One region of the Erwinia sorbitola genome, then DNA from elsewhere that is predicted to be linked to it. Evidence: predicted binding sites of a transcription regulator. Region 1 holds the regulator's gene; each other region holds the start of a gene.
What was found. Region 1 encodes PurR, which represses purine synthesis genes. Its sites were predicted from a motif close to CANGCAAACGTTTGCNTG; they were not measured.

Region 1 (4,442 bases):
TTAAACTGGTGCGTAAAGGGATTAAAGAGAGCGGCTGTAGCCGGGCAATTATGGTGGCGCACAACGCGACGTTCGATTTGAATTTTATGAATGCCGCCGCCGAACGTGCCGCGCTGAAGCGCAACCCTTTCCACCCGTTCGTCACCTTCGATACGGCTGCCCTTAGCGGACTGGTACTGGGTCAGACGGTTCTGGCGAAAGCCTGTACCGCTGCGGGGTTACCATTTGACAATGCACAGGCGCACTCTGCCCTGTACGACACCCTGCAAACTGCCGATCTGTTCTGTGAGCTGGTGAACCGCTGGAAGCGTCTTGGCGGCTGGCCGCTGCCTGCTGACGCCGGGAGTGACGACAGCGAGGAGTAAGCTATTTACCCTTGTATTCAGCAAAAAAAAACGGGCCATAACAGGCCCGTTTTTTTATGCTGACACTAAGCCGGCATCACTCTGCGGCGTCAGACGGATATTTCTGCGCAGTCTCTTTGATCAACTGTTGCAGCTCACCGCGCTGATACATCTCAATGATAATATCGCAGCCGCCTACCAGCTCACCGTCCACCCACAGCTGAGGGAAAGTTGGCCAGTTAGCATATTTTGGCATTTCAGCACGGATGTCAGGGTTCTGCAAAATATCAACGAACGCGAAGCGCTCACCGCATGCCGACAGTGCCTGCACAGCCTGCGCAGAGAAACCGCAGCTTGGCAGTTTCGGAGAACCTTTCATATACAGCAGAATAGGGTTTTCAGCGATCTGGCGTTGAATTTTTTCAACAGTACTCATAAATGTCTTCCTCAATACGATACTTCATGTGTAGGCTAGGCGCAGCCTTGTTATTGTAGCGGCTCTGTCATGGTGATGAAAATGACATTTTCACATAGGGTATCTGGTGAAAATGCAGCCAATAGACAATACCAGGAAACAAAATAACATTTTCTTATCATGGCTGCTGCACCAGACAGGATTAAATTTGTTTTTATTGCTGAGTTAAACAGCTGATTGTGTTCAATATTCCATCATTTTCTTGATCTGTAATATTGAAACAAAAAAGACCTTACCCTTTGTTAAGAAGTTAGATTAGAATTGCCCTAACCTTCTGCCTTACAGCGGAAATCTCTTTTCTGACCGCGTTGCTGTGTCGTAGCAGCGCACAAACTGTTAATGGGAACGATGCGTTTACTTATCACGCTCTTCATACTGGCTTTCACCCAGCTATTTTTCAATATGGCGCACGCATCGCCACATGCCCCTATTAATGCAAATCAGCAGAAAGCTGATAGCAACAGTGCTCACGCAGACGATCGCCGTAAACGTCGCCCGGTCAAAACCACATCGACCAAAAAAGCGAAAGAACCTGTGGTTAAAAAAACCAAGGTTACCGCTAAAAAAGAACCCACTCGCGCCGCCACCAAAAAAGAGCCATCTAAAGCTGCGCGCCTCGTTCTGGCAAAAAAACTGAAAGATAAAGAGAAGAAAAAAACTGCCGTTGAACCGCCGCGCAAGTTAAAGGCAGAGAAACAGACGCTGAGTAAAAAACTCGCTGCTAATAAGAAAGCGGGTAAAAAGTTATATGGCCGTAAACGCGCGGGTAGCAAAACAGTCGAAAGTGACATGACTGAACCGGGCAGCGCCCCGCTGAAACTCAGTAAGGCTCACCGTGCGCGCTATCAGAAAGCCCGCGAAACCGCGATGAATAAGTTGATGGGGCAGCTTGGTAAGCCTTATCAATGGGGCGGCACCTCACCCAAAACCGGTTTCGATTGCAGTGGCCTGGTGTGGTACGCCTATAAAGACCTGGTTAAATTCAAGATCCCCCGCACTGCTAATGAAATGTATCACTTGCGCGATGCCGCTGCGATTAAGCGCGATGAGTTAGAGAAAGGCGACCTGGTGTTCTTCCGTATTAACGGACGCGGAACCGCTGACCATGTTGGCGTCTATCTTGGGGGCGGCAAATTTATCCAGTCACCGCGTACCGGGAAGGATATTCAGGTCAGCGCATTGAGCGAGGATTACTGGCAGGAACACTACATCGGCGCGCGCCGTATGATGACGCCTAAAACCATTCGCTGATGTAAAGCCATTGCCATTTAGATAAAGGTTATACGGGAAGAGAGTTACCCCTTCCCGTTAGGATTTAGTGCATTACAGCCGTAAAACTAAACGCAATAATCATCAGCAGTGAACCCACAACAGCAATAGCTGTCATTTTCATATCAGTGTTCATCCCCTCTCCTTAATAACCTTGTTATTTGTAAGCCAACATATTTTCCCACAGTTACCTGTAAAAATCTCGTTTTCTGCGCGCAGCCTTGTTAGAATTCGTCCTTTCCGTTGCGCAACAGACCCGGGAACTTTTTTTTAGCCAGTACTGCATGTCACTCTACGGACGATTCTACCCCTTCCAGCCCCTTTGAGACAGCACCTAAATTTATTCTGTTCGGGCAGGAATGGCTGTACCCAGGCAAACGTTTAACCAATTAGTTATCAAGATGTTATGATAACACCAGGAGTACGATTTTAATGGCAACAATTAAGGATGTGGCAAAGCGCGCAGGTGTTTCAACCACCACAGTGTCCCACGTTATTAATAAAACGCGCTTTGTAGCCGAAGAGACGCGCGAAGCGGTGTGGGCAGCAATTAAAGAGTTGCACTATTCCCCCAGCGCCGTGGCTCGCAGTCTTAAGGTCAACCACACCAAAACTATTGGTCTGCTGGCAACATCCAGTGAAGCCCCCTATTTTGCTGAGATTATTGAAGCGATTGAAAACCGCTGCTTTGCCAAAGGCTATACGCTGATTTTAGGCAACGCGCATAATGACCTGCAAAAGCAGCAGGCGTACCTGTCGATGATGGCGCAAAAGCGCGTTGATGGCCTGCTGGTTATGTGTTCAGAGTATCCCGATACGCTAATCTCCATGCTGGAAGATAATCGCAATATTCCAATGGTGGTTATGGACTGGGGCGAGTCGCGCGGTGATTTCACCGATAGCGTACAGGATAATGCCTTTGAAGGGGGCTATCTGGCTGGGCGTTATTTGATTGAGCGCGGGCACCGCGATATCGGTGCGATTCCGGGACAGCTTGAGCGTAATACCGGCGGCGGTCGCCATGCGGGATTCCTCAAAGCGCTGGCAGAAGCGGGGATCACCCTGCGCGATGAGTGGCTGGTGCAAGGTGACTTTGAACCCGAGTCAGGTTATCGCGCCATGCAACAGATTTTATCGCAAAAACAGCGCCCGACAGCCATTTTTTGCGGCGGCGATATTATGGCAATGGGGGCGATTTGCGCAGCAGATGAGATGGGGCTGCGCGTGCCGCAGGATATTTCGGTGATCGGTTATGATAACGTGCGCAACGCGCGTTACTTTACCCCTGCGCTGACGACCGTACACCAGCCAAAAGAGCGCCTGGGTGAAACTGCCTTTGATATGCTGCTCGATCGCATCACCAGCAAGCGCGAAGAGCCGCAGACCATTGAAGTTCATCCATCGCTGATTGAGCGCCGCTCCGTTGCCGATGGCCCGTACCGCGACTATCGTCGATAAGCTCTGTCCCCACCCGGCTACAGGCCGGGTTGTTCACTCAGCCATTCAGCGTTAAGCGTTTCCGTGTTCCCCAGATATTCAAGCAGCCAGTTTAATGCAGGCGATGCGCTTTGCTCTGACCAGCTGAGATAGCAGGGGCTGTCAGGAAACGCTGCTGTCAGCGTCAGTTCGCCGAGAACCCCCTGCTGCAACCACGGTTGCGCAAAATGCCCGGGCACCATCCCCACGCACAAACCGGCGCGCAGGCAGTCAAAAGCACTCTCCCAATCGGGCACCACCAGCCGCCGCTGGTTATCCAGCGTCCAGGTGGTGCGTTTTGGTAATGCGCGTGCGGTGTCCTCCAGTACCAGTGATGGCCACTCGCGGATCAGCGCCTCGCTTAACGGGCCATCCTGACTGAATAATGGATGTTCAGTTTGCACCACGCAACGCCAGTTGAGGCTTCCCATATCACGATAGGCAAAGCGCCCTTTGACCGGGATCGCCTGGGTTGCTCCGATCGCCACGTCCACGCGACCATCTGCCAGCGCATCCCACACCCCGTTAAAAACTTCTGGCATGATATGCAGTTCCATATCCGGAAAACGCCGATAAAAATCCACCACCAGCTGCCGGGTGCGGGCCGGGCGCACAATCCGGTCGACAGCAATATTGATTTGCCCGCGCCAGCCGTTAGCCACCTGCTGGCAGCGGATACGGGTGACGAGCATTTTTTTGATAACAGCCCGCCCTTCTTCAATAAAAACACGACCTGCCTCTGTCAGTACCACATCGCGATGACGACGTTCAAACAGGCTGATTGCCAGCCACTCTTCCATCTGACGCACGGTATAACTGATCGCCGAGGGTACGCGATGCAGCTCTGCCGCCGCAGAGGTAAAGCTGCCCGTTCTGGC
Region 2 (4,442 bases), 2.2 Mb from region 1:
TATGCCATTAACGATCTGCTACCGGGTATCTATGCCACGGTCGAAGGTGAAGTACTGCATACAGATATCTCCTTTGGCCGTCGCCGTATGCTGACCTGTCAGATCAGCGATGGCAGTGGTGTGCTTACCCTGCGTTTTTTTAACTTTAATGCCGGGATGAAAAACAGTCTCGCCACCGGAAGACGCGTCACCGCCTATGGTGAGATCAAACGCGGCCAGCGTGGTGCAGAAATTATTCACCCCGAATATAAGGTACAGGGCGACCATAGCGTCACCGCCCTGCAGGAAACCCTGACGCCCGTTTACTCCACCACTGAAGGGGTACGTCAGGCAACACTGCGTAACCTGACCGACCAGGCGTTGAAACTGCTGGAAACCTGCGCAATTGCTGAATTGCTTCCGCCAGAATTGAGCCAGGGGATGATCAGCCTGCCCGATGCTTTGCGTACACTGCATCGCCCGCCGCCAGATATGATGCTGGCAGACCTTGACAGTGGCACTCACCCGGCACAGCGTCGTCTGATTATGGAGGAGCTGCTGGCGCACAATCTCAGCATGCTGGCGGTACGTGCTGGCGCGCAGCGTTACCATGCGCTTCCTATGGCTGCCCGCCACAGCTTAAGCAACAAACTGCTGGCCGCTTTGCCCTTCAAACCGACCAAAGCACAGGAACGCGTGGTGCGCGAGATTGAAACCGATCTGGCTCACGACTACCCGATGATGCGCCTGGTGCAGGGCGATGTTGGTTCCGGGAAAACGCTGGTTGCAGCGCTGGCAGCATTGAATGTGATTGCCTGGGGAAAACAGGTAGCGCTGATGGCACCAACTGAACTGCTGGCCGAACAGCATGCAAACAATTTTCGTCAGTGGTTCGCGCCGCTTGGGCTGGAAGTGGGCTGGCTGGCTGGCAAACAGAAAGGTAAAGCGCGTATCGCCCAGCAGGAAGCTATTGCCAGCGGTCAGGTGTCGATGATTGTCGGCACCCACGCCATTTTCCAGGAGCAGGTGCAGTTTAATGGATTAGCGCTGGTAATTATCGATGAACAGCATCGCTTCGGCGTCCACCAGCGTCTGGCGCTATGGGAGAAAGGCGTTGAGCAGGGTTTCCATCCGCATCAGCTGATTATGACCGCAACACCTATCCCCCGTACCCTGGCGATGACCGCCTACGCCGATCTGGATACCTCCACCATCGATGAGCTACCGCCCGGACGCACACCGGTGACAACAGTGGCGATTCCGGATACCCGTCGTGCCGATATTATCGCCCGAGTCAAAGGAGCCTGCGGCAGTGAAGGCCGCCAGGCTTACTGGGTTTGTACGCTGATTGAAGAGTCTGAGCTACTGGAAGCGCAGGCGGCAGAAGCCACCTGGGAAGAGCTGAAGCTGGCCTTACCCGAGCTGAACATCGGGCTGGTGCATGGGCGAATGAAACCACAGGAAAAACAGGCAGTGATGCTGGCGTTTAAGCAGGGAGAGATTCACCTGCTGATTGCCACTACGGTGATTGAGGTTGGAGTGGATGTGCCCAATGCCAGCCTGATGATTATTGAAAACCCTGAGCGCCTGGGCCTTGCGCAGCTGCATCAGTTACGCGGGCGTGTCGGGCGCGGTGCGGTGGCATCTCATTGCGTACTGCTCTATAAAGCACCTCTCAGTAAGACTGCACAAAAACGTTTGCAGGTGCTGCGTGACAGTAATGATGGCTTCGTAATCGCCCAGTGCGATCTGGAGATCCGCGGCCCCGGTGAGCTGCTGGGGACGCGTCAAACCGGTAATGCCGAGTTTAAAGTGGCTGACCTGCTGCGTGACCAGGCGATGATACCCGAAGTCCAGCGCGTGGCGCGTCATATCCACCAGCACTATCCAGAGCAGGCAGTCGCCCTGATTGAGCGCTGGCTGCCGGAAACAGAACGCTATACCAACGCCTGATCATAAATGCCTGGATTAGGTGTTCGTCGAGCTGGCAAACGATTGCTTTTATGCTACAGAAGATTAAAATCGCCACTTTATTGCCCGGGAAGCCTGAAATATGTCTGTTGAAACCCAAGATGCTGCCGCCGATCGTAGTCCTGTTGCTACAGGCAAAAGCGAACTGATTTATCGCCTTGAAGATCGCCCTCCGTTGCCTCAAACCTTGTTCGCTGCCTGCCAGCACCTGCTGGCGATGTTTGTTGCCGTTATCACTCCTGCATTATTGATTTGCCAGGCGCTTGGCCTGCCCGCGCAGGATACGCAGCACATTATCAGCATGTCACTGTTTGCCTCAGGCGTGGCGTCAATCTTACAGATAAAAACCTGGGGACCAGTGGGTTCCGGATTGCTGTCGATTCAGGGCACCAGCTTCAACTTTGTTACACCGCTGATTATGGGAGGGCTGGCCCTGAAAAATGGCGGCGCTGACGTACCCACGATGATGGCGGCATTATTCGGAACGCTGATGCTGGCGTCATGTACCGAAATGGTGCTATCACGCGTACTGCACCTGGCCCGCCGTGTTATTACGCCGCTGGTTTCCGGTATTGTGGTGATGATTATTGGCCTGTCGCTTATCCAGGTGGGTTTGACATCCATTGGCGGTGGCTTTGCCGCGATGAACGATCACACCTTCGGCGCGCCGAAAAACCTGCTGCTGGCCGGTGCGGTACTGGCGGTGATTATTCTGCTTAACCGCCAGCGTAATGCTTACCTGCGCGTCGCATCGCTGGTGATCGCTATGGCGGTTGGCTATCTGCTGGCCTGGGCAATGGGTATGCTGCCGGAAAATACCACTCCGTCTAACACCTCATTAATCACCATTCCGACACCGTTTTATTACGGGCTGGGCATCGACTGGAATCTGCTGATCCCTCTGATGCTGGTGTTTATGGTGACTTCTCTGGAAACCATTGGCGATATCACTGCGACCTCTGACGTTTCTGAGCAGCCAGTAAGTGGCCCGCTATATATGAAGCGCCTGAAAGGCGGCGTACTTGCCAATGGCCTCAATTCCTTTGTCTCAGCGCTGTTTAATACCTTTCCTAACTCCTGCTTCGGCCAAAATAACGGGGTAATCCAGTTAACAGGCGTTGCCAGCCGCTATGTTGGTTTTGTCGTATCGCTGATGCTGATCGTGCTTGGTCTGTTCCCGGCGGTCAGCGGATTTGTGCAGCATATTCCGGAACCTGTGCTCGGGGGTGCCACCATTGTGATGTTCGGTACTATCGCTGCATCCGGCGTACGTATTGTTTCACGCGAACCACTAAACCGCCGGGCGATTATGATTATCGCACTGTCGCTGGCCGTCGGTCTGGGCGTATCCCAGCAGCCGTTAATTTTACAGTTTGCACCTGACTGGCTGAAAACCCTGTTCTCTTCCGGTATTGCCGCCGGTGGTATTACGGCGATCGTTCTGAATCTGGTTTTCCCGCAGGAAAAATAAACCGGTTCCTGTTCCGGATGCGGGCGGCTAATTTCCGCCCGCTCACCGTATGCAGGTTGAGATACGGTGATAAATCAGGCATAACAAGCCATTACCAGAATATTTAGGGATGGATACGATGAAGTTTCTCGGAAAAGTTTTGCTTACCTTGCTGCTGCTGTTGCTGCTGGCGATCGTCACCCTCTACGTATTGCTGCAAACGCAGTGGGGCGCGGGTTGGATTGGACGTCAGGTCAGCACCAATAGCGATTATCAGCTCTCCCTCAGTAAAATGGAGCATGACTTTTCCAACCCAAGCCATCTGCTGTTAAATAACGTCTCTTTTGGCCGTAAAGGCCAGCCGGCAACGCTGGTGGCAAAACGCGTCAATCTCGGCTTTGGACTGATTCAGTTCAGTAATCCTCTCCATTTCTCCAGTATTCGCCTTGAGCAGGGAACGCTTAATCTTAGCGAAAAAAGTGCTCCTCTTTCATTACAAGCCGACCGTCTGCAACTTAGCCAGATGGCATTGAATCGCAATCAGGGTGAATGGCCATTACAGGCACAGCGGGTCGACGGTGGAGTCATCCCCTGGAAACCTGAAGCAGGCGATGTACTCGGTAAAGAAGCCAGTTTTCAGATGAGCGCTGGTTCACTAACTCTGAAAGGCATTCCCGCCTCCAACGTGCTGATTCAGGGCAGCCTGAAAGGACGCGAGCTGGTGTTCAGTAATCTGGGCGCTGATATTGCGCTGGGTTCCGTAACTGCCAGTGCAGAGCGAGATAATGACGGCGCATGGAATGTCACTAATCTGCGCCTGAACAGCATTCGTATGCAGAGTGATAAAACCCTTAGCGAGTTCCTGCAACCGTTCCTTACGCTGCCGGCAGTACATTTTGAGCGTGTTGACGTGACCGATGCACGACTTCAAGGCCAGGACTGGGCGGTGACCGATCTCGATCTGACCTTAAAAGACCTGAGCATTATTAACGGCGACTGGCAAAGCGACAACGGTTCGCTGTCAATGAATGCCAACAGTTTT
Region 3 (4,442 bases), 1.4 Mb from region 1:
TGTTCGCGGGCAATCAGCCTGGTGACCAGTTCGATGATTTCAGGGATATGGCGCGTGGCGCGTGGCTCCAGATCCGGCGGCAGAATGTTCAGCGCAGCGAAGTCTTTATGCATTTCGGCAATCATACGATTGGTCAGCTGCTCGATGGTTTCGCCGTTTTCATTCGCACGTTTAATGATCTTGTCATCGATATCGGTGATGTTACGCACGTAGTTAAGTTCGTAGCCGCTGTATCGCAGGTAGCGCGCAACCACGTCGAATGCCGCGAAAGTTCTGCCGTGCCCGATATGACAGAGGTCGTAAACGGTAATGCCGCACACATACATACCGACTTTACCGGCATGAATAGGTTTAAATTCCTCTTTTTGACGACTAAGGGTATTAAAAATCTTTAGCATTGAGACATTCCGTTTTAAGCGTGTGCGGGATTAACGATGAAAGGTTAATCCTTTATTCTGCCGTATTCTTGACGTTAGCGCTACGCTAAAGCCAACAGAGTTATCTCTAATGTATTTCGAGCACAACCCCCCGGCAAGCCTAAGTATGAAGGCAGGGCTGACGAGTCATCACATTTTGTGATATAAAAGCCGTCTGCTGCACGGGACAGGCTTCAGTCCCAGTTCCCGGCGCTCAATGTTAAATACTCCAACCCTGACAGGATGAGAATATGGTCACTTTCCAGACTAATCATGGCGATATCGTCATCAAGACTTTCGATGATAAAGCGCCGGCTACCGTTAAAAACTTCCTTGAATATTGCCGCGAAGGGTTTTACGACAACACCATCTTCCACCGTGTGATCAACGGTTTTATGATCCAGGGCGGTGGTTTTGAGCCGGGCATGAAGCAGAAAGACACCAAAGACGAGATCCGCAACGAAGCCAGCAACGGCCTGAAGAACACCAAAGGCACCCTGGCAATGGCCCGTACTCAGGCACCACACTCTGCTACCGCACAGTTCTTTATCAACGTTGCTGATAACGACTTCCTGAACTTCCGTGACGAAAGTCTGCAAGGCTTTGGTTACTGCGTATTTGCAGAAGTGGTTGAAGGCATGGACGTGGTTGAGAAAATCAAAGCTGTCACCACCGGCCGCAGCGGTATGCACCAGGATGTGCCAAAAGACGATGTGATTATTCAGAAAGTCACCGTCAGCGAATAATGTCGCATACGTTATTTATCGCAGATCTCCATCTGTGTACTGAAGAACCGGCAATTACTGCCGGTTTTCTTCATTTTTTACGCCGTGAAGCGCAGTATGCCGATGCTCTTTATATCCTCGGAGACCTGTTTGAAGCCTGGATTGGTGACGATGATCCTAATCCGCTACATTCGGAGGTCGCTGCTGCTCTGCGCGAACTCGCTATCCCCTGCTACTTTATCCACGGCAATCGTGACTTCCTGATTGGTCAGCGTTTTGCTGCGGCTTGCGGTATGACTCTGCTGCCGGAAGAGCAGGTGCTGGATCTCTACGGCAGACGCCTGCTGATTATGCACGGCGACACGCTGTGTACCGATGATGCAGGCTATCTGCGTTTTCGTGCCAAAGTACAGCAACGCTGGCTCCAAAGGTTATTCCTTGCCCTGCCCCTCTTTGCCCGCCAGCGTATTGCGTTAAAAATGCGTGCAGGTAGCCGTCAGGCCAACAGCAGTAAATCTCAGGCGATTATGGATGTAAATCCGCAGGCGGTGATTGATGTGATGAGCCGCCATCAGGTTCAATGGTTAATCCACGGTCATACCCATCGCCCTGCGGTTCACGCTCTGAACATCAATGGTCAATCCGCAGAACGAATCGTTCTTGGTGCCTGGCATGAAGAAGGCTCAATGATTAAAGTCAGCGCCGACGAGATCAGCCTGATCTCCTTCCCGTTCTGATGTAAAACCTGGTTAATCTGGCGGCCATTTCCCGCTACGCAACCGTTTTCCTTGCCGCGCAGTCGTGATATTCTCTCAGCCCTTCCCACCTGAATCGAATCGCCCTTCAGCGCGGCTCAGGTGACGTATTACAATCACAGGAGTCAGACCCGCATGTCATCCAACGCCGCACCGGCCCGCATTGCTATTGTTATGGGTTCCAAAAGTGACTGGGCAACCATGCAATTTACTGCGGAAATCCTCACCAGCCTGGACGTTCCGTTTCACTGCGAAGTGGTGTCTGCACACCGCACGCCGGATAAGCTGTTCAGCTTTGCCGAGCAGGCCGCTGATAACGGCTATCAGGTGATTATTGCGGGCGCAGGCGGTGCAGCGCATCTGCCAGGCATGCTGGCGGCAAAAACGCTGGTGCCGGTACTGGGTGTGCCAGTACAAAGCGCGGCACTGAGTGGCGTCGACAGTCTCTACTCTATTGTGCAGATGCCTCGCGGAATTCCGGTTGGAACCCTGGCGATCGGCAAGGCCGGAGCTGCTAACGCTGCTCTGCTGGCGGCGCAAATTCTTGCCCTGCACGATGCAGAGCTGGCAGGCCGTCTGCACCACTGGCGCCAGAGCCAGACAGATGAAGTACTGAATAACCCGGATCCGCGGGGGGATGCATGAAGCCGGTCTGCGTATTAGGTAATGGCCAGCTGGGAAGAATGCTGCGTCAGGCTGGCGAGCCGCTGGGTATTGCTGTTTATCCGGTCGGACTGGATGCGGAACCCGATTCGTTGCCTATCACGCAAAGTGTTATCACTGCGGAAATTGAGCGCTGGCCTGAAACGGCGTTAACTCGCGAACTGGCAAACCACAATGCCTTTGTTAACCGTGATATCTTTCCACTGCTGGCTGACCGCCTGACGCAGAAACAGCTGCTGGATCGGCTGGGCCTGGCCACTGCTCCATGGCAGCTACTCTCAGGAGCTGACGAGTGGGCGCAGGTCTTCGCCACGCTCGGCCCTCTTGCAATCGTTAAGCGCCGCACCGGCGGCTACGACGGGCGCGGTCAGTGGCGTCTGCGTGCTGATGAAACGGCATCGCTACCTGCTGATTGCTACGGCGAGTGTATTGTCGAGCAGGGAATTAATTTTTCGGGTGAAATGTCGCTGGTGGGTGCACGCGGCCACGATGGCCGCACGGTATTCTACCCGCTGACGCATAACCTGCATCAGGACGGTATTCTCCGCACCAGCGTGGTACTGCCGGGCGTGGATGCACAGCATCAGCAGCAGGCTGAATCGATGCTTTCTGCGATTATGGGCGAGCTGAACTACGTCGGCGTAATGGCAATGGAGTGTTTTGTGGTGCCGGAAGGTTTGTTGATTAACGAACTGGCACCGCGGGTACATAACAGCGGTCACTGGACGCAGAACGGCGCGTCTATCAGCCAGTTTGAGCTGCATCTGCGCGCAATCCTTGATCTGCCGTTGCCAACGCCGGTGGTCAGCACCCCATCAGTGATGGTTAACTTGATCGGTACCGATGTTAACCTGGCATGGCTGGAACAACCGCTGGTTCATCTGCACTGGTATGAGAAAGAAGTTCGTGCCGGACGCAAAGTCGGCCATCTCAACCTGTCTGACGTATGTCCACAGGCATTAATAAATGCGCTGAATGCGCTGGTGCCGCTGCTGCCAGAAGAGTACGCCAGCGGTATTGCCTGGGCAGTAGAAAAGCTGGGTTAACTTTCGACTGTTTTTGAATATCTGATGAAGAACGCTTAATGCGTTCTTCATCTGTTTAAAGTCTCCAGAACTCACCTGGAAAAAGTACAGTGCCAGACTGTACTTTAGTAGGGGTAAGTTTTTTTACATTACAGGGTATTGTACCTGCAACAACAATAAGACACACCGCACCACTCCCTTTTAGCCCTTAGTTTTATTAGATGTCAGCACCGGGGAACTACTTTCTGCTGGATAAGATAAAGCCTTCACATATTCCAGTAGAGAGTGGTTTTCCATCTTTATTTTCCACCTGTTCTACGTTCAAAACTTCTCCTGCCGCAACATTTTTAACACCCACCCTTATTTTAATGATTTTCAACACAGCTAGTTTTAAACGCTCTAATTGTGATAATGTGAAAAATTAAAAAAATATCGATTGTATACAGGGAGGTGACATCATGCGAGATTCATTCTTTAGTAATTCAACCATCAACTCTATAATCAAGCAGCGTTTAGAAAAAAGACTTAAAGCATATAAAAATATAAAATATGTCTATGCCATTATGAGCAAAAACAACCCTGTGAACTTAACCATCATATCTAACAGGCAGGAATGGTTTGAATTTTACAAAGAGAATAACTTTCAATTTATTGATCCCGTCGTGTGCGCAGCATTGCATCGCTTAACACCTTTTTCCTGGGATGAGAACTTCCTTGTGGCTCAGGGAATCAAATCGCTCAGTTTTTTTAATATAGCCAGAAACCATAATATTGTTAATGGGTACACATTCTTACTTCATGACCAATATAACAATCTGGTAATGCTATCCCTTTTTTCAGACAATAATCATGAGAATG

Region 2: GN242_RS20900 (nucleobase:cation symporter-2 family protein) is a predicted target of PurR. The motif match lies at 1,964-1,981, and genes of this name have one in related genera.
Region 3: purE (5-(carboxyamino)imidazole ribonucleotide mutase) is a predicted target of PurR. The motif match lies at 1,914-1,931, and genes of this name have one in related genera.

The regions. Positions count from the first base shown of each region.
Region 1 is NZ_CP046509.1:2,056,954-2,061,395, reverse strand. It holds gene rnt (ribonuclease T) at 1-365, shown strand, start outside; gene GN242_RS09235 (Grx4 family monothiol glutaredoxin) at 442-780, opposite strand; gene GN242_RS09230 (C40 family peptidase) at 1,168-2,070, shown strand; gene cydH (cytochrome bd-I oxidase subunit CydH) at 2,135-2,224, opposite strand; gene purR (HTH-type transcriptional repressor PurR) at 2,521-3,546, shown strand; gene punR (DNA-binding transcriptional activator PunR) at 3,564-4,442, opposite strand, start outside.
Region 2 is NZ_CP046509.1:4,598,834-4,603,275, forward strand. It holds gene recG (ATP-dependent DNA helicase RecG) at 1-1,932, shown strand, start outside; gene GN242_RS20900 (nucleobase:cation symporter-2 family protein) at 2,033-3,421, shown strand; gene GN242_RS20905 (AsmA family protein) at 3,540-4,442, shown strand, end outside.
Region 3 is NZ_CP046509.1:3,474,829-3,479,270, forward strand. It holds gene cysS (cysteine--tRNA ligase) at 1-398, opposite strand, end outside; gene ppiB (peptidylprolyl isomerase B) at 668-1,162, shown strand; gene lpxH (UDP-2,3-diacylglucosamine diphosphatase) at 1,162-1,878, shown strand; gene purE (5-(carboxyamino)imidazole ribonucleotide mutase) at 2,032-2,541, shown strand; gene purK (5-(carboxyamino)imidazole ribonucleotide synthase) at 2,538-3,605, shown strand; gene GN242_RS15765 (helix-turn-helix transcriptional regulator) at 4,043-4,442, shown strand, end outside.